Regions from separate parts of the Nonomuraea sp. LP-02 genome, predicted to be linked through region 1. Evidence: riboswitches for the same ligand, from Rfam matches in the RefSeq annotation. Region 1 holds a riboswitch; each other region holds the start of a gene.
What was found. Region 1 has a riboswitch for cyclic di-AMP ahead of SMD20_RS05985 (CHAP domain-containing protein). Riboswitches for the same ligand answer to the same signal wherever they lie in the genome.
Positions count from the first base shown of each region.

Region 2: another riboswitch for cyclic di-AMP. It lies ahead of SMD20_RS37985 (C40 family peptidase); the one in region 1 lies ahead of SMD20_RS05985 (CHAP domain-containing protein).
Region 3: another riboswitch for cyclic di-AMP. It lies ahead of SMD20_RS38895 (hypothetical protein); the one in region 1 lies ahead of SMD20_RS05985 (CHAP domain-containing protein).
Region 4: another riboswitch for cyclic di-AMP. It lies ahead of SMD20_RS42250 (coiled-coil domain-containing protein); the one in region 1 lies ahead of SMD20_RS05985 (CHAP domain-containing protein).

Region 1 covers NZ_JAXCLK010000001.1:1,291,774-1,299,490, forward strand. The annotation lists gene SMD20_RS05975 (class II aldolase/adducin family protein) at 1-588, opposite strand, end outside; gene SMD20_RS05980 (PadR family transcriptional regulator) at 697-1,278, shown strand; gene SMD20_RS05985 (CHAP domain-containing protein) at 1,352-2,056, opposite strand; cyclic di-AMP (ydaO/yuaA leader) riboswitch at 2,069-2,204, opposite strand; gene SMD20_RS05990 (Gfo/Idh/MocA family protein) at 2,327-3,280, opposite strand; gene SMD20_RS05995 (aldo/keto reductase) at 3,301-4,122, opposite strand; gene SMD20_RS06000 (hypothetical protein) at 4,238-5,182, shown strand; gene SMD20_RS06005 (DUF6716 putative glycosyltransferase) at 5,185-6,351, shown strand; gene SMD20_RS06010 (polysialyltransferase family glycosyltransferase) at 6,378-7,640, opposite strand; gene SMD20_RS06015 (glycosyltransferase family 2 protein) at 7,637-7,717, opposite strand, start outside.
Region 2 covers NZ_JAXCLK010000001.1:8,090,311-8,098,027, reverse strand. The annotation lists gene SMD20_RS37995 (branched-chain amino acid aminotransferase) at 14-1,111, opposite strand; gene SMD20_RS37990 (3-isopropylmalate dehydrogenase) at 1,334-2,380, opposite strand; cyclic di-AMP (ydaO/yuaA leader) riboswitch at 2,493-2,634, shown strand; gene SMD20_RS37985 (C40 family peptidase) at 2,659-3,288, shown strand; gene serA (phosphoglycerate dehydrogenase) at 3,691-5,280, opposite strand; gene SMD20_RS37975 (hypothetical protein) at 5,522-6,376, shown strand; gene SMD20_RS37970 (MFS transporter) at 6,456-7,717, shown strand, end outside.
Region 3 covers NZ_JAXCLK010000001.1:8,279,386-8,287,102, forward strand. The annotation lists gene SMD20_RS38875 (rod shape-determining protein) at 1-332, opposite strand, end outside; gene SMD20_RS38880 (PadR family transcriptional regulator) at 417-917, opposite strand; gene SMD20_RS38885 (MDR family MFS transporter) at 974-2,434, shown strand; gene SMD20_RS38890 (DUF5302 domain-containing protein) at 2,483-2,683, shown strand; cyclic di-AMP (ydaO/yuaA leader) riboswitch at 2,821-2,956, shown strand; gene SMD20_RS38895 (hypothetical protein) at 3,167-4,003, shown strand; gene SMD20_RS38900 (alpha/beta fold hydrolase) at 4,055-4,900, shown strand; gene SMD20_RS38905 (hypothetical protein) at 4,949-5,320, opposite strand; gene SMD20_RS38910 (roadblock/LC7 domain-containing protein) at 5,349-5,723, opposite strand; gene SMD20_RS38915 (DUF4388 domain-containing protein) at 5,753-6,598, opposite strand; gene SMD20_RS38920 (roadblock/LC7 domain-containing protein) at 6,602-6,976, opposite strand; gene SMD20_RS38925 (winged helix-turn-helix transcriptional regulator) at 7,114-7,464, opposite strand; gene SMD20_RS38930 (NAD(P)-dependent oxidoreductase) at 7,519-7,717, shown strand, end outside.
Region 4 covers NZ_JAXCLK010000001.1:9,066,218-9,073,934, forward strand. The annotation lists gene SMD20_RS42205 (response regulator transcription factor) at 1-44, opposite strand, end outside; gene SMD20_RS42210 (M50 family metallopeptidase) at 191-1,495, shown strand; tRNA gene SMD20_RS42215 (tRNA-Pro) at 1,707-1,783, opposite strand; tRNA gene SMD20_RS42220 (tRNA-Gly) at 1,873-1,946, shown strand; gene SMD20_RS42225 (hypothetical protein) at 2,037-2,222, shown strand; gene SMD20_RS42230 (uridine kinase) at 2,268-2,900, shown strand; gene SMD20_RS42235 (TrpB-like pyridoxal phosphate-dependent enzyme) at 2,943-4,253, shown strand; gene SMD20_RS48530 (50S ribosomal protein bL37) at 4,302-4,379, opposite strand; gene SMD20_RS42240 (DeoR/GlpR family DNA-binding transcription regulator) at 4,522-5,304, shown strand; gene galT (galactose-1-phosphate uridylyltransferase) at 5,301-6,380, shown strand; cyclic di-AMP (ydaO/yuaA leader) riboswitch at 6,449-6,588, shown strand; gene SMD20_RS42250 (coiled-coil domain-containing protein) at 6,595-7,575, shown strand; gene SMD20_RS42255 (LuxR C-terminal-related transcriptional regulator) at 7,599-7,717, opposite strand, start outside.

The sequences.
Region 1 (7,717 bases):
GGTTCCGGCCGCGGCGGCGGTGGCGTTCATGCGGGCCGCGGCCTCCAGCACCCACATGAGGGCGACGGCCTCGCCGACGCTCGCGCCGGTGGTGACCGCGCCGTTGCCCCGCATGACCAGGGCGGGGGAGTCGCCGAGCCGGTCGGCGAGCGCCCGGCCGCGGGCGCGGTCGCGGACGAGCACGGCGTCGTCGAGCACGGGCACCTCGGGCCCGAGGAAGGCCCCCTGTCCGTGCAGCGGCAGGATGGGCACCCCGGCGGCGGCGAGCGCGGTGGCGGCAGGCGGCTGGGCCCGGCAGATCGCGCCGGTTCCGGGGCGGGCGCGGGCGATCTCGACGTGGATCCACGCCTCGCGCGCCGCTCCGTCGGGCAGCTCGGCGGCGTCGAGGGGGAGTTCGGCGTACGGGGACGCGGCGGTGAGGGTGCCGAGGGGGACCGGCGGGGTCATCAGCAGCCGGTCGCCGCCCGTCCGGACGGAGACGTGCCCGAACGCGGTCACCAGCCCCGCCGCCGCCAGCGCCCGGCCGGCCAGGGCCAGCTCGGTCCGTAAGTGCTCTGCCGGTAATGGTCCGGCTTCTGCCGTGGTCACCGCCGTCCGCCCTCCTCGCGAGATCGTTCTCGAAGTCAGGGAGGACAATACATGTATCTCCATACCTGTTCTAGAGGAACGGATCATGCTCTCCCTATGCTGGAGGGCATGTCGCTTCAGCACGCGCTGCTCGGCGTCCTGGAGGCGCGCCCCATGAACGGGTACGAGCTGACCCGCTTCTTCGAGGCCGCCCCGCGCTGGGTGTGGTCAGCGCCGCAGAGCCAGATCTATCCCACGCTGCGCCAGATGGAGCAGGCCGGGCTCATCGAGGGCCAGAAGGAGATCCGGGGCACCAGATTGAGCCGGACCGTCTACTCCATCACCGAGCGCGGGCTGGCGGAGCTGCGCGCCTGGCTCGGCACCGCCCACACCCCGCCGCCGGCGCGGGACGCGTTCTTCCTGCAGGCGCTGTTCTTCGACATGATCGAGCCGGACCGGGCGGCGTCGGTGCTCAAGGCGTTCATCGCCGAGCAGGAGCAGCTCGCCGCCGAGTGGCGGGCGCACAGGGAGGCGCTGCTGGCCAAGGACACGCCCCTGCTCAAGGAACGGCTGAAGAACCGCCCGGCGGCCGAGCACGATCGCATCGCCGCGCTGAAGGCGCACGTGTTCGCGGGCCAGATCGCCGTCGCGACGGCCCGCGCCGCGTGGGCCCGCGAGAGCCTGCGGCTGCTGGAGGAGCCCACACCCTGACGCGGGCGGGGCCGGACACGCGACGAGCGCGCGTCCCCGGGCGATGGGGACGCGCGCTCGTACGTGGGTGAGGTCAGGAGGCGTACTCGGGGTAGCCGTAGCCGACGACCTGCCACTTCGGCCGGACGCGCTCCTCCACCTTGCCGTTGCCGGTGTTGCCCTCGATGGTGGAGATGGTGCCGTCCTGGTTGTCCTTCTCGACGAACCCGACGTGGTTGATGGCGTCGAGGTCCTTGCTGCCGCTCCAGGAGAAGAAGACCACCGCGCCGGGCTTGGCGGCGGTGCCGAAGCGGTCGTTGTTCTTGAACCACTTGGCGTGGGCGACGGTCCAGGCGTCCCAGCCGATCTGCGGGCGGGCGCCGGTCTTCTCGCCGACCCAGGAGACGAACATCGCGCACCAGGGGGCGTTGAGGTAGCCGGCCGGGGTGCCGCCGTCGCGGGCGATGGTCTCGGCGGCCCGCTTCGAGTCGGCGTACCACCGCTGGTACGGGGTGCCGCCGCCGGCGGAGTTCTCGCTGGTGCCCACCTGGGAGCGGGCCATGGACAGCACCTGGGCGGCGGTGACCTGGATCTTGTTCTCCTCGGCGCGGGAGCGCTGGGCGGCGCGGTCGACCGGGTTCTTGACAGTGTCGCTGACGGTGTTGCCGTGCTGTCCGGCGGCCGACGCGGTCTCGGCGTTCGCGGCCTGCGGGCCGAGCGCGGCGGCGGCCACGGCCGTGCCGAGGACGGCGTAGGCGATCTTCATCTTTCGGGCAGCGGTGAAGCCGTGCTTGGCCATCGAGGGGGTTACTCCTTGCTTCCATGCCGCTTACCGGGTTAGCTGACGGGTTCGGACGTGGAAGCTGCCCTACGGCACGTGGTGCCGATTCACCCCAAAGGACGTGGGTCCCCGGTTCCGCGCGTGGCGGATTCAGCGGTCACAGGACGATCCTGTGATGTTCTTTCACTTGCGATGGTCAGACATACTCCGACAAAACGGACGTATGCCCTGAGATGCCCCATAAGGTAATACACACGGCAAGGAGATGACAAATCCCTAAAAGCCTGGTCAGGACAGTTGTTGCCGGGCGTCGGCCAGCAGCCCCATCATGGCAAGGGATTCGTCGAGCGGCATGATCGCCGATTCGGTCCGGCCCTCGGCCACCGCGGCCCGCACCTCGCGCACCTCACCCGCGTAGCCGTTGTCGGCCGGATCGAGCAAGTGCTCCTCGGGCTCCATGCCGGGCGCCGACAGCACGATCCGCTCCGGCGCCCAGAACGCCGCCGGGATCTCCGCCCGCATGCCCGTGCCGACCACGTGGGCGGAGTTGGGGTAGTGCGCGAGCAACGAGGTCGCCACCACGGCGTGCCGCCCCCCGGAGTACGTCAGCAGCCCCGCCGCCTCGGCGTCCACGCCGTTGGGCGCGAGCGACCCGGTGACGCGCAGGCCCTCGGGCATGCCGAGCAGGAGCTGCGCCAGCCCGAACGGATAGATGCCGAGGTCGAGCAGCGCGCCGCCGCCCAGCTCGGGAGCCCACAGCCGGTGCGCCTCGTCATAGGGATGGGCGAAGCCGAAGGACGCCTGCACCGAGCGGATCTCCCCGAAGCGCTCGTCGGTGGCGATCATGCGGATCAGCGGGTTGAACCGCATCCACATGGCCTCCATGAGGAAGACGCCCGCCTCGCGCGCCAGGCGCACCATCGTCTCGGCGTCCGCCACGCTCGCCGCGAGCGGCTTCTCGCACAGCACGGCCTTGCCGTTCGCGATGGCGGCCACGGCCACCGGGAGGTGCTGGGCGTGGGGCGTGGCGACGTAGATCGCGTCCACGGCCGGGTCGGCGCACAGGTGCTCGTAGGAGCCGTACGCCGACTCCGCGCCGAGTGTCGCGGCCAGCGCCCGCGCCCTGCCGAGGTCGCGGGAGCCGACGGCGGCCACCCGCATGCCCGGCTCGGCCGCGATGGCCGCCCCCACGGTCTGGGCGATGCCGCCGGTCGCCGCTATGCCCCAAGCAAAATCTCGCACAAGGCGAGATCGTAGAGGGTTCAGGTGGCGTTGAAGGTGTCGGGGTCGGGGCCGAGGCGCTTGCCCTGGTTGAGCGCTCCGATGGCGGCCATGTCCTCGGTGTCGAGGATGAAGCCGAACACGTCGATGTTCTCCTTGATGCGCGCCGGGGTGACCGACTTCGGGATCACCACGTTGCCGAGCTGCAGGTGCCAGCGGAGCACGATCTGGGCGGGCGTCCTGCCGTACTTCCCCGACAGCACCGCCAGCGCCGGATCCTCCAGCAGGCCCCTGCCCTGGCCGAGCGGGCTCCACGCCTCCGTGAGGATGCCGTTGGCCTCGTGGAACTCGCGCATCTCGCGCTGCTGCAGATAGGGATGGAGCTCGATCTGGTTGAGCGACGGCGTGATGCCCGTCTCCTCCATCAGCCGGGTGAGGGTGGGGACGGTGAAGTTGGACACCCCGATCGCCCTGGCCCGGCCGTCCCGGTAGATCTTCTCCAGGGCCTTCCACGCCTGGACGTACTTGTCCTGCCGCGGCACCGGCCAATGGATGAGGAACAGGTCGACGTGATCGAGGCCCAGCCGGGCCAGGCTCTCGTCGAAGGCCTGCTCGGCGCGGCCGTGGTCGCCGTTCCACAGCTTGGTCGTGACGAACACCTTCTCGCGCGGCAGCCCGCTCGCGCGCACGGCCCGGCCCACGCCCTCCTCGTTGCCGTAGGCGGCGGCCGTGTCGATGTGCCGGTAGCCGGCCTCCAGCGCGGTGCGCACGGCCTGCTCGGCCTCGTCGCCGGGGACCTGCCAGACGCCGTACCCCAGCTGCGGGATCTGCACGCCGTCGGTGTTGAGCATGAGCGAGTTCATAGCCTCCATTGTTCACGTCGCGTTCCTGGCGGCTTAAGGCGGCGGGGGTAACTTAACGGCGTCATGGACGGGCCATCACCCTGCTGGGGAGGCCCATCGGCCGGGAGGGGCAGGAGTGGTCGGACAGGCGTCGGCCTGGGTGGAGTCACCGCTCCAGATGCTGTGCGCCGTCGAGGCCCACCACGCGGGTCTCCTCGGGCCCGTGACCACGATCGTGCCGCGCGCGGGGCTGCGCGCGCTGAAGGCCACCCGCGCGGAGCTGCGTTCCCTCGGGCCGCCCGCGGGGCTGGTGCTGGCCGATCCGCGTGAACGCATGCCGCGCCGGGTCGTCGCGGTCGGCGACGCCTTCTCCGGCAGGGTGCAGGTGCGCTGGCTGGCCTCGTGGCCCGGCCGGGTCGTCATCGTGGACGACGGCCTCGCCACGCTGCGCCTGCTGGAGCTGCTGGCGGCCGGGCCGTCGCGCCCGCTGCTGCGCGCCCGCGCCGAGCCGTCCGTGCCGCGCGCCGCACTCGGCCTGGCCGCCGCGCTGCGGCTGCGCCTCAGCCGGGTGTCGGTCTTCACCGCGCTCGACGTGGACGACAAGCTCGCCGAGGCCGTCCGCGCCGCCGGCGTCGAGCTGGTCCGGCACGACTTCGCCTGGCTGCGCGCCCAGCCGCCGAGCCCGTACGGCCCCGCCGAGCACACGGTCGTCCTCGGCACCTCGCTCGTCCGCAACGGCCTGGTGCACCGCGGCCGCTACCTGCGCTGGCTGACCGACCTGGCCGCCCGCGAGCCGCTCGCGTATTACCCGCACCGCCGCGAGGACCCGGTGGACGTGGCGCTGATCGGGGAGCTGCCCGGCGTCACCGTGCACGAGGCGGGCGCGCCCGCCGAGCTGACCCTGCGCGGCCTGCGCCCGGACCAGCGGGTGCTCAGCCTCCCCTCGACCGCCGTCACCTCGCTGCGGGTCCTGCTCGGCCCGCGCGGCGTCGCCGTCGAGCCCGTGGACGTGCCTGACGACTGGTGGACCAGCAGGGCGGCGCCCGCCCTGCGCTCGCATCTGACGGGAGTGCCTGGTTGAACGTGTTGGCGGTGGCCGACTCCGACTCGTACCTGAAGTGGGCGGCCTGCCTGCTCGACGACCTGCCCGGGGGCTCTTCCCCGGACCTGGTGGTGGTCCGTACGCCGATCGCGCCCTCGCCCGAGCAGATCGCCGCCGCGGTGAGCGGGCGCGGCCGGCCCGCGCCGCCGGTGCTGTCGGCCCGGTCGGTGCGCCGGCTGGCCGAGCGCACCCGGCCCGACGTGATCCTCGTGGCCTGTACGGGACCGGTGGTGGACGTGCTCGTGTCCGGCGTGCTGGACGGGCTGCGGCCCCGGCCGGTGTTCGTCAGCGGGCTGCCGGGCATCTCGGTGCCGGCGACGGAGAAGGCGTGGATCTACCGCAGCGGCTGCGACCTGTTCGTGGTGCACAGCGAGCGGGAGGTGGCCGAGTTCGGCGAGATCGCCGGGCGGCTCGGCGGGGGAGGGGCGGTCGGGCTGGCCCGGCTGCCGTTCCTGCGCGCGGGCGCGGCCCGGGCGGGCGGCGACCGGGTGGTCTTCGCCACCCAGGCCAAGGTGCCGCGCGGGCGCGAGCAGCGCGAGCGGATCCTGGTCGCTCTCGCCGAGCTGGCTCGGCGCCGGCCGGACCTGGACGTCGTGGTCAAGCTGCGGGCCCTGGAGGACGAACGGCAGACGCACCGCGAACGCCACCACTACCAGCGGCTCTGGCGCGAGATGGGCGAGCCGGGGCGGCTGCGCTTCGCCGCCGGGCCGATGCACGAGCAGCTCGCGAACGCGGCCGGGTTCGTCACCGTCAGCTCGACGGCGGCGCTGGAGGCGATCGCGCTGGGCGTGCCGTCGCTGGTGCTGACCGACTTCGGCGTCAGCGCCGAGATGATCAACGTGGTGTTCGAGGGCAGCGGCCTGCTCGGCACGCTCGAGGACCTGGCCGCAGGCGGCTTCCGCGCGGCCTCGCCCGCCTGGTGCGCGGCCAACTACTTCCATCCCGGCGAACGGGACGACTGGGCCGCGCTGCTGGCCGGCCTGGTGTCCGCCGGGCCGCGCCGGCCCGCGACGTCCCTGCTGGACGGCCCCGAGCACGCGGCGGCACGCCGGCGGGCCCGGCTGCGGGTGGAGGTGCACCCGTCGATGCTGCGGGCGGGGTACAAGGCGAGGCGCCAGGTCCGCCGCTACCTGGCGGCCCTCGGCTGAGCGGCGGGTGGGCGGTGCCCCGGCGGTCAGCCGAGTGGCCGGAGGCGGCGCCGCAGCCGGTCCAGCGCCGTCGGACGGGACGACGCCCGCCGATCCAGGAGGCCCAGCACCTCCAGCCGCCTGCGCTTGAAGTAGCGGGCGTCGAAGTCGATCCGCGCCGGCCGCAGCCCCGGATACGCCTCGGCCTGCATGCAGTAGCCGACCGCGCGCACCAGCCCGGCGAGGTCCACCGGCGGCGGCTCCTCGACGCCGCCGTCCGCCGTCAGCCTGGGCAGCAGCGCGTCCACGACGGTGAGCGGGACCCGGTTGCTGTTCTCGTAGGGCGCGAGGCGCTCCAGCACCAGCTCCGTCCCGTACGAGGCGACCGGCAGCCCGAAGTAGCGCCGCGCGGTCATCAGCCCGGTCGAGAAGCAGCCCACGACCAGCTCGGGCCGCAGCGCCGCGAAGCACACCTCGGCGGGGACGTTCTCCCCGGGCACCGACAGCCGCACCCCGAGCCGCCCGGCCGCGTCACGGAGGAGCCGGGCGTGCCGCCGGCCGGCCGCCGGGTGCGGCTTGAACACCACATGGTCGTGGCCGCGCGCGGCCAGCGCCGCGAGCATCCCCTCGTGCAGTGCGGCCTCCTCCTCGGCGCTCAGTAACTCGAGCGCCGACAGGTACTGGCCGAGGACGACCGCCCCTCCGGGTGGCAGGGCGGGGGCCGCGGCCCCTGATACCTCGGCCACCTCCGCGACGACGGCGAGGAAACGCTCGCCCGGCAGCGTCTCGGCCGGCACGCCGTACTCGCTGAGCAGCAGCGGCGTCAGCCCCGGCACCAGGTCCAGGTGGAGCAGGCGGGTGACGCGGCGGTGGATCTCGGCGGGGAGCGGGTCGCGGGTGGGGCCGTAGCTCATGAGCCCGTCGGCGTAGACGGTGATCGGGCAGTCGCGCACCAGCCCGCCGATCGTCCGGGCTGGCGGCACCGCGATCGACTCCAGCACCAGCTCCTCGACGTCGTCCAGGCCCCAGTGGGAGCGGATCAGGCGCTCCGTCATCGGCACCTCGATCACCCGCGCCCGCCAGTCGGACGGATGCAGCGGCGCGATCAGCTCGTTCCACGAGCGCACCTCGTCGAAGCGCCCGCGCAGCGCCGCGAAGCCGGGCGTCTCCTCCAGCGGCGTCGCCACCTCGGGGACGGCCGCGTTGTTCGACACGATCAGCAGCCGCCGGCCGTCGCCGAAGCGGCCGTCGTCGATCGCGGCGGCCAGCGTCATCGCCCCGAACAGGGTCGAGGCGTAGAAGACCTTCACGGGGCGCTCCGGATTCTGGCGTACGGGTCGGGGGGCAGTCCGGGCAGCAGGGCGCGCAGCAGCGCCGCCCGCTCGGC
Region 2 (7,717 bases), 6.8 Mb from region 1:
CGGGTCCCCGGGGTCAGGCGATCTTGTGGACCCAGCCGTGCGCGTCGGGGCGGGCTCCGTACTGGATGCCGACCAGTTCCTCGCGCACCCGCATCGTCACCGGGCCGGGCGTGCCGTCGGCGACCGTCCAGGCCCGGTCGGCGCCCTTGACCGAGCCGACCGGGGTCACCACGGCGGCCGTGCCGCAGGCGAAGACCTCGGTCAGGTCGCCCGACTCGCACGCCGACTGCCACTCGTCGACCGAGACGAGCCGCTCCTCGGTCTCCAGGCCGAGGTCGCCGGCCAGCTCCAGGATCGACTCGCGGGTGATGCCGGGGAGCAGGGTGCCGGTCAGGGCGGGCGTGACGAGCTTGTTGCCGAAGACGAAGAACAGGTTCATCCCGCCCATCTCCTCGACGTACTCGTGGGACTGGGCGTCCAGCCACACGACCTGGTCGCAGCCGTTCTCGACGGCCTGGCGCTGGGCGACGAAGGCGGCGGCGTAGTTGCCGCCGCACTTGGCGAAGCCGGTGCCGCCGGGGGCGGCCCGGGTGTACTCGGTGGACAGCCACACCGAGACGGGCTTGACGCCACCGCTGAAGTACGAAGCCGCCGGCGAGGCGATGACCATGTACGTGTAGGTCCTGGACGGGTAGTTGACCCCGAGCCCGGCCTGCGTGGCGATCATGAAGGGCCGCAGGTAGAGGCTGTGCCCCTCGGTGGTCGGCACCCACTCCTCGTCGGTGCGGACGAGAAGTTCGAGCGACTCGACGAACGTCTCCTCGGGCAGCTCGGGCATGGCCATGCGGGCGGCCGAGCGGTTGAAGCGGGCGGCGTTGGCGTACGGGCGGAACATCACGATGGAGCCGTTGGCCTGCCGGTACGCCTTCAGGCCCTCGAACAGCTCCTGCGCGTAGTGGAAGACCGCGGTGGCCGGGTCGAGCGAGAGCGGCCCGTACGGCGTCAGCCGGGCGTCGTGCCAGCCGCGGCCCTCGGTGTAGTCGATCGTGATCATGTGGTCGGTGAAGGACTGCCCGAAACCGGGGTTCGTCAGTACCTGCTCCCGCTCGGCCGCGGTGCGAGCGTGGTCGGATAGCTGCACGTCGAAGCTGAGCTTCTGAGCGATGGTCATGACGCTGGTCCTTCTCTCTGCGATTTCGCGAAAATCTACCGAATCCTGAGGGTCCGTGGACCCGCTACGGCGCGGCAGCCCTGCCCGAAGGCAGCTAGTACTTCCTATTGTCTCGCCATATGGGATGACAAGCTGTCGTTGGGCGATTCGGCCGCTTGGACAGCAAAAAGCGCCTGGCGATCCAGGTGCGGACCGCCAGGCGCGTGGGGAGGCTAGGCGGCCCTAGCTGGATACTCGCGCGGTGATGTCGTCGCCGATCTGCGAGGTGGTGCGGCCGGTCCAGCCGGTCAGCCGCTCGACGATGTCGTCGGCGACCGCCTGCTCGACCTTGGCCGCCTCGGCGCTCAGACCGAGGTGGTCGAGGAGCATGGCGACCGACAGGATGGTGGCGGTCGGGTCGGCCTTGCCCTGGCCCGCGATGTCGGGGGCGCTGCCGTGCACCGGCTCGAACATGCTGGGCGCCGTGCGCTCGGGGTTGATGTTGCCGCTCGCGGCCAGGCCGATGCCGCCCGCGATGGCCGCGCCGAGGTCGGTGATGATGTCGCCGAACAGGTTGTCGGTGACGACGACGTCGAAGCGCCCCGGCTGGGTCACGAAGAACATCGACGCCGCGTCGATGTGGCAGTAGTCGGTGGTGACCTCGGGGTATTCCTCGGCCACCCGGTTGACCGTGCGCTGCCACAGGTCGCCGGCGAAGGTGAGGACGTTGGTCTTGTGGACCAGCGTCAGCTTCTTGCGCGGGCGGCTCTGGGCCTTGTCGAAGGCGTAGCGGACGACGCGCTCGACGCCGTAGGCGGTGTTGAGCGACTCCTGGGTGGCGATCTCGTGCGGCGTGCCGCGCCGCATGGCGCCGCCGGTGCCCGCGTAGAGGCCCTCGGTGCCCTCGCGGACCACGATCATGTCGATGTCCTCGGCCGCGGTGTCGGCCAGCGGGGTCTCGACGCCGGGGAAGAGCTTGACCGGGCGCAGGTTGACGTAGTGGTCGAACTCGAAGCGCAGCCGCAGCAGCAGGTCGCGCTCCAGGATGCCCGGGGGAACGCTGGGGTCGCCCACCGCGCCGAGCAGGATCGCGTCGTAGCCGCGCAGCTCCTGCAGCACCGAGTCGGGCAGCGTCTCGCCGGTGCGGTGGTATCGCGCCGCGCCCAGGTCGTAGTGCGTGGGCTCGATCTTCGTGCCGACGGCTTCGAGGACCTTGAGCCCTTCGGTGACGACCTCGGTGCCGATGCCATCGCCGGGGATGACGGCCAAGCGGATGTTACGCGACTCCATGCCGGTACCTTACCGGCTCGTCTCGCCTGACGAACACTCGGTCTCATTTTTCGGACTGTTTCCCAGAAGTCCGATTTGTGAAGGTTTGCGATCTTTTGACTGATTCGTTAGCGTCCGTGCCCTGCCTAATCCACGCGGCGGTTCGCGTGGAGCCGGGGACCCACTTTCCCCCTGGGGCGAATCGGCACGCGCCGTAGGGCTGCTTCCAAGCCCGAGCCCGTCAGCTAACCCGGTCGGCCGTATGGAAGGACAGTCCCCTGTCTCGCATCGCCATTCTCGTGGCGGCGGGCGCGACCGGCCTCGCCGTGCTCGCCTCCCCTGCCCAGGCATCCACCCCCAGCCAGACCAAGCCCGACCAGACCAAAACCGCACAGACCAACCCTGACCGCGTGCCCAAGGCCGAAACCCTCGACCAGCGCGCACTCACCACCACGCTCACCGGTCCGGAACTCAAGAAGATCCGGGACAGGCAGAGCAGGCCCGCCTGGAAGATCGCGCTGAACTTCGCCCTGAAAAAACAGGGCATCCCGTACCTATGGGGCGGGACCGGCCCAGGCGGATACGACTGCTCGGGGCTCATGCTCCGGGCGTACCAGAAGGCGGGGATCCAGTTGCCCCGCGTCACCAATGACCAGTACGCGGCGTTCGACAAAAAGGTCTCCTGGGACCACCTCAAGCCCGGTGACCTGGCCTTCTTCAGCAACCTCGGCCACGTCGGGATGATCTCCCGGCCCGGCTACATGGTGCACGCGCCCCGCACCGGGGACGTCATCAAGGAGGAGAAGCTGTCGAGCTGGCGCAGGAGCGCCTTCGTCGGCGCCGTACGGCCCGACCGCAAGGGCGTGCGGGAGTGGGCGAAGCAGCAGAAGGAGCCTGCACCGCCCATGCCCGTCGCGTCGGTGCTCTGACCGGCGTCTCCGATGCGAGCCGGGGCCCTACCGGCCGGACTCCTGCGGGGCGCCGCCGTTGTCGCGGCGGTCCAGCGCGGTCTGCAGGGCCTCGGCGGCCTCGTCCTTGTGGTCTTCGGCACGGTTATAGGCGTACATCTCGTACATGATCGTCAACTCGTTTCGCGAGGAGGCGTTACTGACGGGAGGGACTTACCGGCCGACGCGACGCCGTTCACCGCGGCGAGTCGCCGACCTGCCCTAACAGGCCTCGCCGCGGCAGGTAATGAGTACGAGCACCTGGCGCATGTACTTCCACGTTAACCGAGGAATCTCGTTGGATGTCCTAGCATCCCGCATGCTGAGACAACGAAAGGCCGCCGCCCGGTCCGGGCGGCGGCCTTTCGCGCGAGGCGGGGAGTGTCAGTCCTCCAGGTCCACCGAACGGCCGCTCTCGGCGCCGATCTCGGCCACGATCTGGTCGACGATGTCGGCCGGGATCGCCGAGTCGACGGTCAGCGCGATGAGCGCCTTGCCGCCCTTGACGTCGCGGGCCACCTGCATGGAGGCGATGTTGACGCCGTGCTCGCCGAGCAGGCGGCCGACCACGCCCACGATGCCGGGACGGTCGGCGTAGGTGAAGAACGCGAGGTGCGCCGTCGGCTCGATCTCCATCTCGTAGCCGTTGACCTCGACGATCTTGGTGATCTGGCGGGGCCCGGACAGCGTGCCTGACACCGAGACCTGGCGGCCGTCGGCCAGCACGCCGCGGACGGTCACCACGTTGCGCCAGTCGGGGCTCTCGGAGCTCGTGATCAGCTCGACGGCGACGCCGCGGTCCTTGGCCAGCAGCGGCGCGTTGACGTAGGTGACCTGCTCCTCGATCACGTCGGCGAAGACGCCCTTGAGCGCGGCCAGCTCGATGACCCGCACGTCCTGGGAGGCGATCTCGCCGCGCACCTCGACGTCGAGCTTGGTGGCGACCTCGCCGGCCAGCGCGGTGAACACCCGGCCCAGCTTCTCGGCCAGCGGCAGGCCCGGCTTGACGTCCTCGGCGACGGCGCCGCCCTGGACGTTGACCGCGTCCGGCACGAACTCGCCCGCGAGCGCCAGCTTCACGCTCCGCGCGACCTGGGTGCCGGCCTTCTCCTGGGCCTCGTGGGTGGAGGCGCCGAGGTGCGGGGTGACGACGACCTGGTCGAGCTCGAACAGCGGGCTGTCGGTGCAGGGCTCCTTGGCGAAGACGTCGAGGCCGGCGCCGGCGACGCGGCCCTCCTTGATCGCGGAGTAGAGCGCGGCCTCGTCCACGATGCCGCCGCGGGCGACGTTGACGATGCGCACGCTCGGCTTGACCTTGTGCAGCGCCTCGTCGCCGATGAGCCCGAGGGTCTCCTTGGTCTTCGGCAGGTGCACGGTGATGAAGTCGGCCTGCTTGAACACCTCGTCGAGGCTCACCAGCTTGACGCCGAGCTGCGCGGCGCGGGCCGGCGGCAGGTAGGGGTCGTAGGCGATGATCTCGACGCCGAACGGCTGCAGCCGCTGCGCCACGAGCTGGCCGATCTTGCCGAAGCCGAGGATGCCGACGACCTTCTCGTCCAGCTCGACGCCGGTGTACTTGGACCGCTTCCACTCCCCGTTCTTCAGCGCGGCGTGCGCCTGGGCGGTGTTGCGCGCGCTGGCCAGGATGAGGGCGACGGTCTGCTCGGCGGCGCTGGTGATGTTGGAGGTCGGCGCGTTGACGACCATGACACCGGCCTTGGTGGCCGCCTCGACGTCGACGTTGTCGAGCCCGACGCCCGCCCGGGCGACCACGCGCAGCTTGGGCGCCGCGGCGATGGCCTCGGCGTCGACCTGCGTCGCGGAGCGCACGATGAGGGCGTCCACGTCGGCGAGGGCGGGCAGGAGCTGGGAACGGTCGGCGCCGTCGGTGTGGCGGACCTCGAAATCGGCGCCGAGAACGGCGAGGCCGGCCTCGGACAGCTCCTCAGCGACCAGTACGACGGGCTTGTTCACAGGTGGATCCTTAGGGGCTTCCGGCGAGTCATGAGGGGGACACGTCCACGGATCCCCCGGCGGTCTTACCGAGTCTAACCGCCGCTTGTGAACGCATTCACGAAGGACCCACCATGTGAGACGGGCGGCGGCTACCCGGTAGAGGAGAAAGTCACCCATCCCGGGGCCATCTTCGTCTTGATCGGGAGATTTATTCGCCATTAGCCTGATAAGCCGTGGCCGACTACCTATGGTTCGTCATATGAGCATCGGGAATCCTGCGCTTGCCGACGTTCTCGCCCAGCATGGCACGCCCCACCGGCTGCTGGGCGCTCTCGCCGACGGTGGCGTCCTGGTGGCAGTGCGCCCTGACCGTTCGGTCGTCCTCGGGACGACCCAGGCCGGGGACCGCGTGTTGCTGGGCTACACCAGCGCGACCACCTACGCCCGGCACCGTGGCAGCCATTCCCTGTCGGCGTGCGACGCCGACACCATCCTGGACATCCAGCGCGTCACGGGCGTGCGGGAGATCGTGATCGACGCGGCCGGACCAGCCGCCGCGGCCGTGCCCATCGACGATCTCCAGCGCTTCCTCACCACGACGCGGACCGGGCCCACGCCCGTCCTGTCGGGGGCGGCGCCCGCCGCCTACGCGACGGGCGCGATGGCCACCGTGTCGCGGGGTGCCGCGCTGGCCCAGGTCGCCCCGCCGGCTCCGCAGGCGCCGTCGTTCCCGTGGGTGCCCGCGCCCAGGCCGCATCTGTCGGGCCCGATGCAGCAGGTGGATCCCGGCTACCGCCGGTGCGCCCATCCCATCCTGCCCGCCCTGCGGCAGGCGATCGCGCAGTTGCTCGTGGACTTCCCGCTCGTGCACCACGTGTGGATCTCCGAGGCGAGCACCGCGTCCGGGGCCACCGGGATCATGCTGCACGTCAAGGTCCACATGTCGGCCGCCGAGGACGTCGTACGCGACCTGCACCGCCTGGTGCGGGCCCGGCTGCCGCAGTTCGCGGCCAGCGGGGCGCCGATCCTCATGGCCCGGGTGGCCGACGCGCGCAGCGAGCAGCGGATGATCGAGATCGGCGCGCACGTGGTGTGCGCCGACGTGCACGACTGACCGGCGGCGGCGGGTTCTCCCCCGCCGCCGGTCGAATGGGGTCTCCCCAAACAAGCCGTTGCTCGGCTCTAATGTGGGGATGATCACACCGGTCGCGGCCACGGTTCCCCGGGGCGTGCGCCTCGGCTACGGGGTCGGCTCCTTCTGCACGGCCACGGTCAACGCCGTGCCCGGACTGCTGCTGCTCTACTACATGACCAACTTCCTGGCCGTGCCCGCGTGGCTGGCCGGCGTGGTGGTCACCGCGCCCAAGATCTGGGACCTCGTCATCAACCCGCTGGTCGGGCGCTGGTCCGACCGGACCGTCTCGCGCTGGGGGCCGCGCCGGCCCTGGCTGCTCGCCGGGGCCTGCACGCTGCCGGTCGCGTTCTTCCTGGTCTTCGCCGGGCCGCCGCTGACGGGGGTGCCCGCCGCCGCCTACGTCGCGGTGTGCTTCCTCGCCACGGCGACGGCGTACGCGCTGTTCGAGGTGCCGTACAAGGCCATGCCCGGCGAGATGACGCACGACTACCACGAGCGCACCTCGCTGCTGCAGTGGCGCATGGTCTTCATCGGCGTGGCCACCGCGATCAGCGGCGTGCTCGCCCCCGCCATCGCCACCGGCGAGGGCGAGCACGGGACGCTGGGCAGCTACCGGACGATGGCGCTCACCATCGCGGTCATCCTGCTGCTCGCCATGCTCGGCTCCTTCTTCGGCACCGCCCGCGCCCCCATGACCGGCGCGCCGGAGGCCGACCGGGGCAACTGGCGCGAGCAGCTCGCCGCGATCAGGGGCAACCGGCCGTTCCTCTGGCTGACCGTGCTGGCCTGCACGCAGATGCTGGCGGTGAGCATGATGCTGGCCGCCGCGCCGTACTTCGCCACGTACACGATCGGCGATCCCAAGGCCACGCAGACGCTCTTCGCCGCGCTCGTGGGCCCGATCCTGCTGACCATGCCGCTGTGGGTGCGCCTCGCCAGGCGCTTCGACAAGCGCGGGGCGATGGTGCTGGCGGCCTCGCTGTTCGCGGCGGGGACGGCGGCGGCCATGGCCACGCCGCTGTTCGGGTCGTTGTGGGCGCACGTGACGATCCTGTTCGTCGGCGTCGGGTACGCCGGGCTGCAGCTGCTGCAGTTCTCCATGCTGGCCGACGTCATCGCCGTGGACGCCGCCGAGACCGGCAAGCGCCGCGCGGGCGTGCTCACCGGGCTCTGGACGGCCATCGAGAACGGGGTCAGCTCGTTCGGCGCGCTGATCTTCGGTGTCATCCTGTCGCTCGGCGGCTTCGTCGAGTCCCAGCCGGACACTCCCGTGCAGCAGCCGGACAGCGCCGTGACGGCCGTGCTGATCGGGCAGACCGC
Region 3 (7,717 bases), 7.0 Mb from region 1:
AGCGCCACCTTGTCGATGGGCGTGGCGCCCTCCGGCAGCGCCATGACCAGGCGTGGACGGGCCGCGAAGGGCCGCCGGTGCACCTTGCGCAGGAAGTGCCTGACCAGCCGCCGGGTCAGCTCGCCGTCCACCGGCAGGCCCGCGCTGACGGGCCGGCAGGTCTCGTGGCCGCTCGTGGGGTCGGCCTCCGCGCCGTACTCCACGATCTTGCCTGTCCTGGCGTCGCGGACGACGGCGGTGGGCTCGTCCAGGACGATGCCCTTGCGCTTGACGTAGATCCGCGTGCGCGCGGCCCCCAGATCCACTGCCAGGTCCAGCCCCAGGATGCTCATGGCTGTCCAGGTGATATGTCCACCATGTCGGGATTTGTTTCCGGCGGAACATCAACGCAACACCACGAGCAGAACGGCGTCCTTTTACCCGGCCGGATTCCTCAGCTCCGCCAGGACCTCGTCGGCCCATTGGAGGCTGGTCCGCACCTGCGCCAGCCCCAGCCTCAGCGCGTACGCCCCGAACGAGGCCGGGGACTGGCACTCCAGCGTCGCCAGCCGCCCCTGGAACCCGGCCCGGATCCGCTCCATCACCGCGATCGCGTCGTCCCGGTCGAGCAGCGGCAGCAGGAACGCCTGGAGCGCGACCTCGCTCCGCGTCACGCCCACCGCCGCGTGCTCGATCATCCACTCGTGCAGCCGCCGCGTCCCCTCCGGGGTGATCGTGTACGTCTTGCGCCCCCTCACGCCCTCGGAGCCGGCGTCGACCAGCCCGTCGGCCGCCATCTTCACGAGCTCCGGATAGATCTGCGTGTGCCCGGCCTGCCAGACGTGGTTGAGCGAGTGCTCGAACTTCTTCGCCAGGTCGTAGCCGCTCGCCGGGCCTTTGGCCGAGAGCAGCCCCAGGAGCGCGATCCGCAGGGACATGGCGGTCAGCTTATCGAAGACTTGACATGTAAGAGCTTACATATCAATCTTCACATGTGGCTGATGACATGAAGACGCGGGAGGGCGGCGCGCTCGTCCTCGTGGCCGCGCTCGGCGGCATGTTCCTCGCGATGCTCGACCAGACGATCGTCGGCACGGCGCTGCCGCGCATCGTCGGCGAGCTGGGCGGCGGCGAGCTGTACACCTGGGTGGTGACGGCCTACCTGCTGACCTCGACGGTCACGGTGCCGCTCTACGGCAGGCTGTCCGACCAGCACGGCAGGAAGCCCTTGCTGCTGGTCGGGATGGTGGTGTTCGTGGCGGGCTCGGCCCTGTGCGGACTGGCCCAGGACATGACGCAGCTCATCGCCTTCCGCGCGCTCCAGGGGCTCGGCGCGGGCGCGCTGCTGCCGCTGTCGCTCGCCCTGGTGCTGGAGATGTTCCCGCCCGGCACCCCGCGCGGCGCGCGCACCCAGGGGGCTCTGGGCGGCGTGATGGCGCTGGCGTACCTGGCGGGGCCGTTCCTCGGCGGGGTGTTCACCGACCAGGCGAGCTGGCGCTGGGGCTTCTACGTGAACGTGCCGCTCGGCGCGGCGCTGATCGCGATCGTCGCGCTGCGCCTGCCGGGGCGGCCGGGCACCGGCGGCGGCGGGCGTCCCGACTACGCGGGCATCGCCGTCTTCACCGTCGCCATCACGGCCCTGCTCGTGGGGCTGACGGAGAAGGGGCTCGACGGCCACACCTGGACCGACGCGCCCGTGGCGGGGCCGATCCTGCTGGCGCTGGCCGCGCTCGCGGCGTTCGTGGCCGTGGAGCGGCGGGCGGCCAACCCGATGATGCCGATGCACCTGTTCGGCAACCGGACGTACACGCTGGTCAACGTCACCTCCTTCGTCACCGCGTTCTGCCTGTACGCCGGGGTCGTCTTCCTGCCGCGTTACTTCCAGGAGGCACTGGGCGCCGACGCCACCGAGTCGGGCCTGCGGATCTACCCCATGACGCTGGCCATGGTCGTGGGCAGCGGCATCATGGGCATGCTGATGTCCCGTACCAGGGTCTACAAGCCCTGGCTGCTGGCCGCGCCGTTCCTGCTCGGGGCCGGCACCCTGCTCTGCCTCAACCTCGCTCTGGACACCGGGGGCCTGGCGCTCGCCGGGTGGATGCTGCTCATCGGGCTGGGCATGGGGCCGATGTTCTCGGGGCTGACCGTGGCCGTCCAGCAGGCGGTGCCGCCCGCGTACCTCGGCACCGCCTCGGCCAACCTCACCTTCTTCCGGCAGATCGGCGGCTCCGTGGCGCTGGCCGTGGGCGGCGCGCTCTACACCTCCACGGTCACCGCGGAGGCTCCGGCGCAGGGCCTCGCCGCCGCGCACGCCTCGGCCGCGGCCGTCGCCGTCCCGTCGCTCGGCGTGGCCGGGGCGATGATCGCCCTCGTGGCGCTGGCGGCCATGCCGGGCCGGCGGCTGGAGCTGCCGGCCGTGCCGCAGACCAAGATTGACGCCGGTTTCGCGTCGTAAGGTACCCCGTGCGAAGCTGGGGGTGTCCCAACACCATGGAGGTCCTCAATGGCGGAATCACCGGAGCCGGAAGTCAGCGAAACTCCCGAGGACGAGATGAAGCGCAAGTTCCGCGAGGCGCTTGAGCGCAAGCGCGGCCAGCAGGCGGCCGGCGGCGCGGGTGGCAGGGGCGGCGATCCGTCGAAGATCCACGGCACGCACGGCCCGGCCGCGAACAAGCGATCCTTCAGGCGCAAGAGCGGCGGCTGAGTCAGACAGTTCCGGCAGGTCCAGAGGGGCGCGGTTATTCCGCGCCCCTCTTTTCTTTGCGCTGCGGCCAGGTAGATCTTTTGTCCGATTCATGAAGATTCGTTTGCGTTCGTCCCGGCGTGCGTGGTTTAGTCTTGCCATTCAACCAGCCGAATCCCGAACCACTCGGGAACCGGGGACCCACTTCGTTGGGGTGAATCCGGCAGCACGCCGGTAGGGCATCTCCTCGCCCGAACCCGTCAGCTAACCCGGTAGGCGTGATGGAGAGGACCCCCGCATGTCGTACCGCGTCACACCCCCGGACGCCGGCTCCCCACCGGTCGAGATTCCCGAGAGCGTAGTGCCGGCCGCCCGCTGAGCGGCCCCTCACCCCAGGCTCATTCCGCGCTCCGCGCAGCCTCCCCCCGTCAGGTGTTCATTCCCGGCTGCGCCTTTCTCCCCTGAGCGCGTGTCCCTGCCCCCTCGCAAAGGACTCACTGCTTCATGTCTCCCCGCTTTGGCCTGCGTTCCTGCGCCGTGCTCGCCGCCTGCTCGTTCGGCGCGCTCACCGCCGTCTCCACCCCCGCCCACGCCGACACCGACGAGAAGATCCTGCTCAAGGGCTCGACCACGGCCTCCTACTTCTGGGACGACGCCTCCGGCCGGGCCGGGGACACGGGCCTGCCCGCCAGCGGCAAGCCCATGCAGAAGGGCTTGGCCGCCAGCCCGAGCTGGCCCCTGCTGACCGAGGGCTACGTGATCTACAAGGGCAAGAAGATGCCCTTCTTCGTGGGCGACCGCGGCCCCGGCGTGCCCTCCAACTCGGGCATCATGCTCGACCTGGACGCCAAGACGTTCGCCGAGCTGACCGGCGGCAGGTTCAACCCCTCCACGCTGTACGTGGACGGCAACGGCGGCCAGGGCCACATCAAGGTCGACTACGTCATCACCAAGTGGGGCCCCGGCGTCGGCAAGAAGAACTACCCGGTGCCCTTCTCCACCGGCGCCTGGTCGCGCCGCGACAACAACCCGGCCAAGCCCCCGAAGGTCGCGGAGAAGCCGACGGCGACGCAGACCGTGCAGCCGGCGAAGACCACGACGAAGGCCGTGGAGAAGACGGCCGAGCACTCGGGCGCGCAGACGACGCAGGCGAAGACGCAGGCCCAGTCCGGCGGCGCGGCCGTCGAGCTCGCCGCCGGCCAGGCCGCGCCCGCCCCCGCGGGCGAGACCGCGCAGGCGAGCACCGGCGCGGTCGGCGCCGTGCTGTGGTTCGTCCTGGCTCTGGGCGGCGGGGCCGTGGTGGTGGCCGGCGCCCGGCTCCGGCGCCTGATCAAGGGCTGACCCCCGGCCCTGACGCTTTACGTCACCGGACCAGAATGAGATTCTGGTCCGGTGACGACCCGCGTAACCGCCAACGGCATCGACATCGCCTACGAGAGCTTCGGCGCCCCCGGAGGCCGCCCGCTGCTCCTCATCATGGGCCTCGGTGCCCAGCTCATCCACTGGGACGAAGGGCTCTGCGAGCTCCTGGCCGAGCAGGGACACCACGTCGTCCGGTTCGACAACCGCGACGCGGGGCTCTCCACGCACTTCGGCGAGGCGGGGGCGCCCGGTCCTGGCACGGCTCCGCCGTACCTGCTGGACGACATGGCCGACGACACCGCCGGCCTCATGGACGCCCTCCGCTGGCCGCAGGCCCACATCGTGGGCGCCTCGATGGGCGGGATGATCGCCCAGACGCTGGCCATCCGCCACCCGGAGCGCGTGCTGACCCTCACCTCGATCATGTCCACCCCCGGTCCGGAGGTCGCGCCTCCGACGGCCGAGGCCGCCGCGATCCTCATGGCCCGGCCTCCGGCCGACCGCGACGGCGTGCTGGCGCAGGCCGTACGGACCTGGTCGGTGATCGGCTCGCCCGGCTACGAGCTGGACCACGAGCGCATCACCACCCTCGCCGCCCTGGCCTACGACCGCTGCTTCGACCCGGCCGGGACCGGCCGGCAGCTCGCCGCCATCATGGCCTCGGGCAGCCGCGTCGAGGCGCTCGGCCGGCTGGACGTGCCCACCCTGGTGGTGCACGGCGAGGCCGACCAGCTCGTTCCCCTGGCGGGCGGCCAGGCCACCGCGGCGGCCATCCCGGGCGCCCGCCTGGTGACGTACCCGGGCATGGGGCACGACCTGCCGCGCGCGCTCTGGCCCGACCTCGTGGCCGAGATCACCAAGCTCACCACCGCCTGAACGCGCCGCGGCCCGCACCCCGTCACGGGGCGCGGGCCGCGGCGAGGCTCAGACCTCCAGCTTCTCCTCGATGCCCCGGAGCTGGTGCCGGGACATCGCGAGGTTGGCCCGGGCGCGGTCGAGGGCGAGGTAGAGGAACAGCCCCTTGCCGCCGCGTCCGGTGATGGGGCGGATGATGTGGTATTGGCCCCCCAGGGTGATGAGGATGTCCTCGATGCTGTCCTTGAGGCCCAGCGAGTCCATCGTGCGCAGCTTGGCCTTGACGACCTCGGTGTTCCCCGCGGCGGCGACCTGGAGGTCCAGGTCCTTCGATCCGCCGAGGGTGCCCAGCGCCATGCCGCTGCCGTAGTCGACGACCGCCGCTCCGACCGCGCCGTCGATGGTCATCATCTCCTTGAGAGAGACGTCCATGCCCGCCATGACTCCTCCTTCTCTGCCGGGTTCGGTTTCACTGCTTGGGTGCTGCGACGGCCGCCACGGCGGCGGCCGTCTTCCTGCCCTCCAGCCGCAGGAGCCCGACGTTCGCGCCGGGTCCGGCCAGGACTGTGAGGATGACGGTGGGGCCGGCCGCGTAGAAGGCCACGAAGCCGGCGGTGCCGGAGATCAGCGTCTCCTCGAAGGCGCCGTGCTGCGCCATGATCAGCATGCGCCTGCTCATGGCGAGCAGGGCCGCCGCCAGGGCCGCCGCCTGCTCGCCGATCTCGTCCGGCAGGTCGCAGGCCACCTGCAGGCCGTCCACGGTGCAGGCGACGCTCCCGCGCACGTCCGGCGTGCGCTCGCGCAGGAGCCTCATCTCCTCCAGGACCTCGTGCGTCGATTCCACCCGTGGCCTCCTCCTGAGTGAGGGAAACCTCACGACAGCTCCTCTAGCGCCTTCTTCAGCCGCAACAGCAGCGCTATATCGGTCGGGTCCCCCGTGACGGGCGGCCCGGCGGGCAGCCGCGGGGCCTCCGGATGGTGGGGCGGCCGCGGCAGCTCGCCGCGGGCCCGCCTGGGCAGCGTCCGCTCGTCCTCCGTGGCGGGCGGGTCCGGTTCCTGGCCCGGCGGACCGGGCGGATCCGGTGGGCACAGCAGGCCGGCGGCGGCCAGCCGGCGCACCGCCAGCAGCACCGAGTAGCCCGACCGCCCGATCTGCTTGGCCAGCTCCAGCGGGGTCGCCCTCCGGTCGGCCCGGACGAGCACCTCCCACTGGATCCGGTCGAGCGTCACCCCGTGCCCGGCCAGGGCGGTGGCCGGGCGCACCGGGCTGGTGTCGACGTCGGCGGACGGCCAGATCCCCGCGAGCTGGGCCCGCCGCCTGGCGCACTCGCGCACCAGCCCCGCCACGTCGAAGAACCACTGCCTGCCCAGCCAGTGCTCCTCGCCGGGGCGGAACTTCGGCCGCGTCCCGCTCATCGGCAGCAGGAAGAAGGCCGCGTCGAGCACCACGCCGAGCACGGCGTACTGGAGCTCTCCCTGCGTGATCGAGCCCTCGCGCAGCAGCCGGTCGCAGCCGCCGTCGGACTGCACGCCCCGCAGGGCCGCCTCCGACATCCGTCCCCTGGCCGTGAGCAGCCGTTCGAGGCTCGGGGTCTGGGCGCACTCCATGTACGTCACGCGCCCGTCCGACAGGAAGATGGTGCCGCTCCGCCCGACCCGCAGCGCGCCCGTCGAGCGCTCTCGGGCGAGCCCGGCGAGGAGGGAGTCCAGCTTGGTCATGGCTCACGTCGTCAGACGGCCGGCGATGGACTGGAGACGGTGCCTGGCCAGGGCGAGGTTGGCTCGCTCCAGGTCGAGGCGTACGTAGATGACGAGCGGCCCCTCGAAGACGGTCTCCATCAGCCGGAGCAGATGGTGGCCCTTGTCCGTGGTGACCATCATGTCGTCGATGCGTACGACGTCACCGGGACAGGTACGGGCGAGCCCGTCGGAGGTGGCGCGCAGCGCCTCGGTGAGCGCGGCGGCGGAGCGGTCGGCGTCGACGCCGGACGCCTGGCTGAAGGCCACGGCCATGCCGCTGGTGTGGTCGACCAGCATGGCGTCCAGCGCGCCTGGTATGGCCATGACCTCCGCCAGGCAGGTGTCGATTCCGAGCACGTGACCTCCCTCGCCATCGGTGGGACGGAGACAGCGTAGAGGTACGGAATCGCCGCGAAGCGTGATCAGCGGCTGGAGTTAATGATTTGTACGGCGATGGCGGAGAAAAACAACACCAGTACAGATAAATATGAGATTCACGAGAATTTCTCGCGGCAACGGAGGATTTCCGCGACGTTCTGCTCGGCCCATTCGGCCACCACCGACAGCGGCCCGTGGAGCGAGCGCCCGAGGCCCGTCAGCGTGTACTCCACCCGCGGCGGGACCTCGGCGAACACCTCCCGCGTCAGCAGCCCGTCCTGCTCCATCGCGCGCAGGGTCTGGGTGAGCACCTTCGGCGTGACGCCGCCGATCCGGGTGCGCAATTGGGTGAAGCGCATCGGCCCGTCGCGGAGGCTGAGCAGCACCAGCATCGACCATTTGTCGCCGATACGGTCCAGGACCACGCGGGTCGGGCATTGTGGGTCGAATACGTCACCGGTATCCACAAGGTACTTATAGCACGATGAAGTAACCAGTATCCAACAGATACTGTTGACCCCATGAAGATCCTTGTCTTTGGCGCGACCGGCATGATCGGGCAGCGCATCGTCGCCGAGCTGACCGGCCGTGGGCACGAGGTCACCGGCGTCAGCCGCTCGGGCGGCCCGGTCAAGGGCGACGTCCGCGACACCGCCACCCTGGCCAAGGGGCACGACGCGATCGTCCTCGCCATCTCGCCGCCGCGCGACGGCAGCGACC
Region 4 (7,717 bases), 7.8 Mb from region 1:
CGGCGCACCAAGGGCAGGTGCTCGGCAATCAGGATCCTGATCAAGACGTCCCCCTCCGTCGTCTCTCAGGGTGATCGTCCGGGTGCGTACTGTCAATGCCTGCCCAAAATGTCGCAAGCCCTTGAGGACCGGGGAAGTCGACTACCCTGAAGCTGTCTGGACCGTCCGCCTTGCCCTGGAGCGCGCATAGATGAACTGGCTCTATCTGGTGGGAATCATCCTCTTCCTGCTCGGGTTGATGTTCTCCATCGCGCTGCACGAGATCGGCCACCTCATCCCGGCCAAGCTCTTCGGGGTCAAGGTCACCCAATACATGGTCGGCTTCGGCTCCACCGCCTGGTCCAGGCGCAGGGGCGAGACCGAATACGGCATCAAGTGGATCCCGTTCGGCGGCTACATCCGCATGATCGGCATGCTGCCGCCGCGCCCCGGTGACGACCCGAACAAACTGCGCAACACCGCCACCGGCCCCTGGCAGGGCCTCATCGAGTCGGCCAGGGACGCCGCCCAGGAGGAGGTGCGGCCCGGCGACGAGAACCGCGTCTTTTACCGCAAGAAGTGGTGGCAGAAGATCATCATCATGTCCGGCGGGCCGCTGATGAACTTCGTGCTCGCGTTCGTCTTCTTCAGCATCCTGCTGGTCGGCATCGGCCTGCCCGCCTGGGCCCCGGTCGTCTCGCCCGAGACCTCCACCTGCGTGATCCCGGTCACCGAGCAGCGCAAGACCTGCCAGGCCGGCGACCAGCCCACCCCGGCCGCGCAGGCCGGGCTCAAGCCCGGCGACCGGATGGTCACCTTCGACGGCCAGAAGATCAACACGTGGGAGGACGCCACCCGGCTCATCCGCTCCCACGGCCCCGGCCCGGTGGAGCTCGGCGTCGTACGCGACGGCAAGCCGCTGACGCTCGACGTCACGCTCATCGCCCAGGACCGCCCCAACCTCCAGGACCCCAGCAAGATCGACAAGAACGTCGGCTTCCTCGGCGTCCTGCCCACCGAGGTCATGCAGCGCCAGAGCATAGGCGCGGTCGTCGGCTACATGGGCGAGCTGACCGGCCGCGTGGCGGGCTCCCTGCTCAACCTGCCGGACAAGATGGTCGGCGTCTGGCACGCGGCCTTCTCCGGCGAGAAGCGCGACCCCGAGGGCCCGGTCGGCGTCGTGGGCGCGGGCCGCATGGGCGGCGAGATCCTGGCCAGCGACCTGACCAACGAGAAGAAGATCGCCATCTTCGTCAACCTGCTGGCCGGCTTCAACCTGGCGATCGGCATGTTCAACCTCATCCCGCTGCTGCCCCTGGACGGCGGCCACATCGCCGGCGGGATCTGGGAGGGCATCAAGCGGGCGTACGCGAAGATCATGCGACGGCCGGAGCCGAAGTACGTGGACATCGCCAAGGTGCTGCCGCTGACGTACGCGATCGCGCTCGTCATGATGGTGATGGCCGGGCTCCTGGTCTACGCCGACCTGGTCAACCCGCTCACCCTGACCGGCTGACCCCTCCCGGCGGCGCCTTGCTCGGTCATGCACCGGGCCACCGGACTGGGACTTCAACCTCGGCTCGCTGGTCCCCGACCTTGACCAGGGTCACACCTGCGCCCGGAAGTATCTCCATGCGCCCATAGTCTGCCGATCTCCTGATGATCTCGTTACAGGAACGCCATCCACAGCAGAAGGCCCCTTCCGAAATCGGAAGGGGCCTTCGGGCTGGTCGGGGCGACAGGATTTGAACCTGCGACTTCTTGCTCCCAAAGCAAGCGCGCTGCCAAGCTGCGCCACGCCCCGCTTCGCCGAGTGCGCATGCGCCCCGGGACTCCGGTACGCTTACGCTCTGACGACCGGATGAAGTCTAGACCAGAGTTCGACCGGTTCGCGCGGACGTAGCTCAATGGTAGAGCCCTAGTCTTCCAAACTAGCTACGCGGGTTCGATTCCCGTCGTCCGCTCCAACAGGCGAAAGGCCAGGTCAGTCGCATGCGGCTGCCTGGCCTCGCCTTTTCGTGATCGACACGCCTGCGCGGCGGGAGTAGCGTCGCCTCATGACCTGGGTCGAGATCGTGCAGACGCTTGCCCTCGTGTCCGTGGCCATCACGCTGATCATGAGGGCGCGGCGGCGCGGCAGGACCACCCAGGACCACAGGCAGCTCCGTATGGGGATCATCCTGATGTTCGCCTGCTGGTTCGGCGGGATGCTGCTCGTGCGGATCACCGCCTGGACGGCCTGATCCAGGATCCACGGCTCCCGGGCGGGCGATCGTAAGCTGTGAAGGATGATGCGCGCGCGACCGATCTCCCGTGACGTCCTGGTCGAGGAGCTGGCCGAGCTGATCGCCGGCCGGCCGCGGGAGGAGTGGGTGCGGGTGGCCGTGGACGGCGCCCCCGCCGCGCGGCCGGAGGCGCTGGCCGACGAGCTGGTCGCGCCGCTGCGGTTGCGGGGGAGGCCGGTGCTGCGGGTGTCCGCCGGTGACTTCCTGCGTCCGGCGTCGCTGCGGCTGGAGCACGGCAGGACCGATCCCGACGCCTTCTACGAGGACTGGCTGGACGTCAAGGCGTTGCGGCGGGAGGTGCTGGAGCCGCTGGACGCGGGCGGGTCGGGGCGGGTGCTGCCGGCGCTGTGGGACAGCAGCGTGGACCGCGCCTATCGTTCGCCGTACGAGGAACTGCCGCCTGGCGGGGTGGCGCTGGTCGACGGGACGTTGCTGCTGGGGCACGGGCTGCCGTTCGACGTGAGCGTGCACGTGTGGCTGTCGCCGGGCGCGCTGAGCCGCGGCACGCCGGAGGAGGAGCGGTGGCGGCTGCCCGCGTACGAGCGCTACGAGCGCGAGGCCCGCCCCCAGCGGTGGGCCGACGTCGTCGTCAGGGCCGACCACCCCACCCGGCTGGCAGTGTTGATCGGTAGCTGAGAGTTACTGGATTGCCGTGCGTAACGGGCGCAGACTGAAACAGTGATCCCGAGCAACTGGTACAACATCGTTCCCGACCTGCCCGCTCCTCCGCCGCCACCGCTGCACCCGGCCACCCGCGAGCCCGTCGGGCCTGACGATCTGGCCCCGCTGTTCCCGATGGAGCTGATCGCGCAGGAGGTCGGCACCGAGCGGTTCGTCCCGATCCCGCAGGAGGTCATGGAGGTCTACCGGCTCTGGCGGCCGACGCCGCTGATCCGGGCCCGCCGCCTGGAACGGGCCCTCGGCACGCCGGCCAGGATCTACTACAAGTACGAGGGCGTCTCACCGGCCGGCTCCCACAAGCCGAACACCGCCGTGCCGCAGGCGTACTACAACGCCAAGGAAGGCGTCCGGCTGCTCACGACCGAGACCGGTGCGGGGCAGTGGGGATCGTCGCTGGCCTTCGCCTGCGCCCAGTTCGATCTGGAATGCCAGATCTGGATGGTTCGCGCCTCCTACGACCAGAAGCCCTACCGCCGCTCGCTCATGCAGCTGTACGGGGCGACGGTGCACGCCAGCCCGTCCCCGGTGACCGGCGCGGGCAGCAAGGTCCTGGCGGGCGACCCCGGCTCGCCCGGCAGCCTCGGCATCGCGATCAGCGAGGCCGTCGAGGTGGCGGCCGCGACCCCCGACGCCCGTTACGCGCTCGGCTCGGTGCTCAACCACGTGCTCATGCACCAGACGCTCATCGGCGAGGAGGCACTGGAACAGCTCCCTGAGCTGCCCGACCTGGTCATCGGCTGTACGGGCGGCGGCTCCAACTTCGCCGGGCTGATGTTCCCGTTCCTGCGCGAGAAGCTGGCGGGCCGCCTGGACACGGTGTTCCGCGCGGTGGAGCCGGCCGCCTGCCCGTCGTTCACCCGCGGCGTGTACGCCTACGACTTCGGCGACACCGCCGGCCTGACGCCGCTGCTCAAGATGCACACGCTGGGGCACTCGTTCGTGCCGGATCCGATCCACGCGGGCGGCCTGCGCTATCACGGCATGTCGCCGCTGCTGTCACACATGTACGACCTGGGCCTGTTCGAAGCCGTCACCCGCGCCCAGAGCGAGTGCTTCGAGGCCGGCGTCCGCTTCGCCCGTACCGAGGGCATCGTGCCGGCCCCCGAGCCCACGCACGCGCTGGCCGAGACGATCGCGGAGGCGTTGCGCTGCAAGGAGAGCGGCGAGGAGAAGGTCATCCTGACCGCGCTGTGCGGTCACGGGCACTTCGACCTCGCGGCCTACGACCGGCACCTGGGCGGCGAGCTGGAGGACTACACGCTGCCGCAGGAGCGCATCGACCAGGCGCTCACGGAGCTGCCGAGCTGATCATGAGGTGAGCGGGTGGCCGCGCGGCAGGCGGCCACCCGGTGGTTCCTATCGTGCGGTGGGGCGCTTGCCGTGGTTCGCCTTCTTCTTCTTGCGCGCCTTGCCTTTGCGTGCCCGCCTGGCCATGAAACTCGCCTCCCGCGATCGGGGTCCGACATGGATTCCCAACGTCCTCCCACCGCGCCGACCAGGCAAGTGCGCCTCGCGAACTAACATTTCCCACCATTGTCATGTCATAATTTGGTGGAATCTGTTGGAAGGGGCAAGGGTGCTCGCACAGCAGCGTCAGCAGGCGATCCTCGAACGCGTACGCAGCAACGGCGGCGTACGCGTGGCCGACCTCGTGCGCGAGCTCGGCGTCTCCGACATGACCATCCGCCGCGACCTCGAGGTGCTGGCCGAGCGCGGCCTGCTGGAGAAGGTGCACGGCGGCGCGACCGCACTCGGCCCCGGTTCGACCGAGGAGCCGGGCTTCACCGCCAAGTCCGCCCGCCAGCAGCCGGAGAAGCAGGCCATCGCGCGCCGCGCCGCGCAGCTCGTCCGGCCGGGCACCGCCGTCGCGCTGTCGGCGGGCACCACCACGTGGGCCCTCGCCCATCACCTGATCGCCGTTCCCGAGCTGACCGTGATCACCAACTCGATCCCCGTCGCCGACGTCTTCCACCGCAACCCGCGCGCCGACCGCACGGTGGTGCTGACCGGCGGCGTCCGTACGCCCTCGGACGCGCTGGTGGGCCCTGTCGCCGTGGCCGCGATCCGCCGCCTGCACGTGGACACGCTGTTCCTCGGCGTCCACGGCATGAGCGTCCGGGCCGGCTTCACCACGCCCAACCTGCTGGAGTCCGAGACCGACAGGGAGCTGGTGAGCGCCGCCGGCCGCCTGGTGGTGCCCGCCGACCACACCAAGTGGAACACGGTCGGCATCAGCACCATCGCCGAGCTGAGCGAGGCCGACGTGGTCATCAGCGACGCGGGGCTGCCGGAGGAAGCACGCACGGAGCTGGCCGATCGGGCCGGCGAACTCATCATCGCGGAAGAGGGCACGCTGTGAAGCGCACCATCACCCATCTGGCCGACGGCCGGGAGCTCATCTACTTCGACCGGAGGGACGACGCCGACCGGAGCGCGACCGACCGGCGTGAGCTCGGCCCCCGGCCGGTGGCCTCCGAGCTGCGCTACGACCCGCTGACCGAGGAGTGGATCGCGATGGCGGGGCACCGCCAGACGCGTACGTTCCAGCCCAAGGGCACGGCGGCCGAGTGCCCGCTGTGCCCGTCGGCGCCCGGCCGTGACACGGAGATCCCCGCGTACGACTACGACGTCGTGGTGTTCGAGAACCGTTTCCCGTCCTTCTCCGGAAATTTCGGTACGTATGAGGATGTGGGCGGCCTGAGCGAGGTCCGTCCCGGCGCCGGCCGCTGCGAGGTCGTCTGCTTCACCTCCGACCACGACGCCAGCTTCTCCCGCCTCTCCGACGACCAGGTCGAGCTGGTCATGGAGGCGTGGGCCGACCGCACCGCCGAGCTGTCCGCCGTCGAGGGCGTGGAGCAGGTGTTCTGCTTCGAGAACCGGGGCTCGGAGATCGGCATCACGCTCGCGCACCCGCACGGCCAGATCTACGCCTACCCGTACGTCACCCCGCGCACCAAGCTCAACCTCGGCGCGGCCTCCCGGCACAAGGGCCCCGGCAACCTGTTCGCCGACGTCCTCGCCGCCGAGCGCGCGGCGGGCACGCGGGTCGTGACCTCCAACGAGCACTGGACGGCGTTCGTGCCGGCCGCCGCGCGCTGGCCGTTCGAGGTGCACGTCTATCCGCATCGGCAGGTTCCGGACCTGCCGGCGCTGACGGAGGCGGAGCGGGCCGCGTTCGCGCCGCTCTACACGTCGGTGCTGCGGGCCTTCGACGGGCTGTTCGGGGTCGTGATGCCGTACATCGCGGCCTGGCACCAGGCGCCCGTGCGCGAGGGGCGGGACCTCGCCCACCTGCGGCTTGAGCTGTTCAGCGTCAGGCGGGCGCCGGAGAAGCTGAAGTACCTGGCCGGGTCGGAGTCGGCGATGGGCGCCTTCGTCAACGACGTGCTGCCGGAGGAAGCGGCACGCATGCTGCGATCACAACTTGATCACTAATAGATTTCTACTTAAGGTCGCATTACTTGTGATCTACCACTAATATCCCCATAAGCAACGGCGCTACCAGCCGTCGCACGCCTAATCCCGGGCGCGTCGCCCGGGAGCCGGGGACCCACCGCACCTGGGGTGAATCCACTTCGGTGGTAGGGACGCACTCTCACGCCCGAACCCGTCAGCTAACCCGGCCGGCAGAGGGAGAGGAACCCAGTACGTGGCGGCTTCGTCCCCCGTGCCCTTCGCCATCGGTCTCGTCACCGCCGCCGCCGTCCTCCTGTCGACGCCTTCCCCTGTGCAGGCGGCCCCTGCGCAGGCCCCCGCGCAGGCCGCCGCGCCGAAGCCGTCGGAGTCACAGCTCCGCGCCCAGCTCAAGCGGCTCAACACCAAGGTCGACAAGCTCATCGAGCAGTACAACCTCAAGCGCGTCGAGCTGGCCAAGGCACAGGAGGCCGCCGAGACCGCCAAGGAACGCCTGGCCACGGCCGAGCGTACGCTCGCCGCCTCCGAGCAGCGCGTCGCCGAGCTCGCCCGCCTCCGCTACCAGAACGGCAACCCCCCGGTGCCGGGCTTCATGCTGGACGGCGCCAGCGCGGCCGTGCTCGAGCAGCTCACCGCCGAGCAGCAGGCGCTGGTGCAGGGCGTGGCCACGGCCCGCGACGAGAAGAAGAAGGCCGCCACCGAGGCCGAGGCGCTGGCGGTCAAGATCCGCGCGGACGCCGCCTCGGTCGCCGAGCAGCGCGACGAGGCCGAGGACGTCATCGACGACATCAAGGACAAGCTGGCCGACCTGGTCCCGTACGGCACCGGCCGCAACTCCGACGGCAGCTGGGCCCCCGAGCTGCCGTCCGGCTCGGACAACATCACCGCGCGCACCCGGCTCATGCGCGAGCAGGTGACGAAGAACTTCGCGCTGCCGTTCTCGGTGGGCTGCTTCCGCTCCGGCTCCAGCGGCGAGCACCCGCTCGGCCGCGCCTGCGACTTCATGATGAGCTCAGGCGGCACCATGCCCAGCGCGGCCGACAACGCCCTCGGCGACCGCATCGCCGCCTGGGCCCTGCAGAACCAGAGCAAACTGGGCGTCAAGTACGTGATCTGGAAGCAGCGCATCAACTCGGGCTCCGGCTGGCGCGCGATGTCCGACCGCGGCAGCGTCACCGAGAACCACTACGACCACGTCCACATCTCCATGAACTGAGGACGCGCACGACGAGCCAAGGGTCAGGACTGCTCAGAGGCCCGTGGGACGAGCAGGCCCCGGTTGAACGCCTCGGTGACGGCGGCGGCCCGGTCTCCGACGCCTAGTTTGGTGTAGATGTTCAGCAGGTGGCTCTTGACCG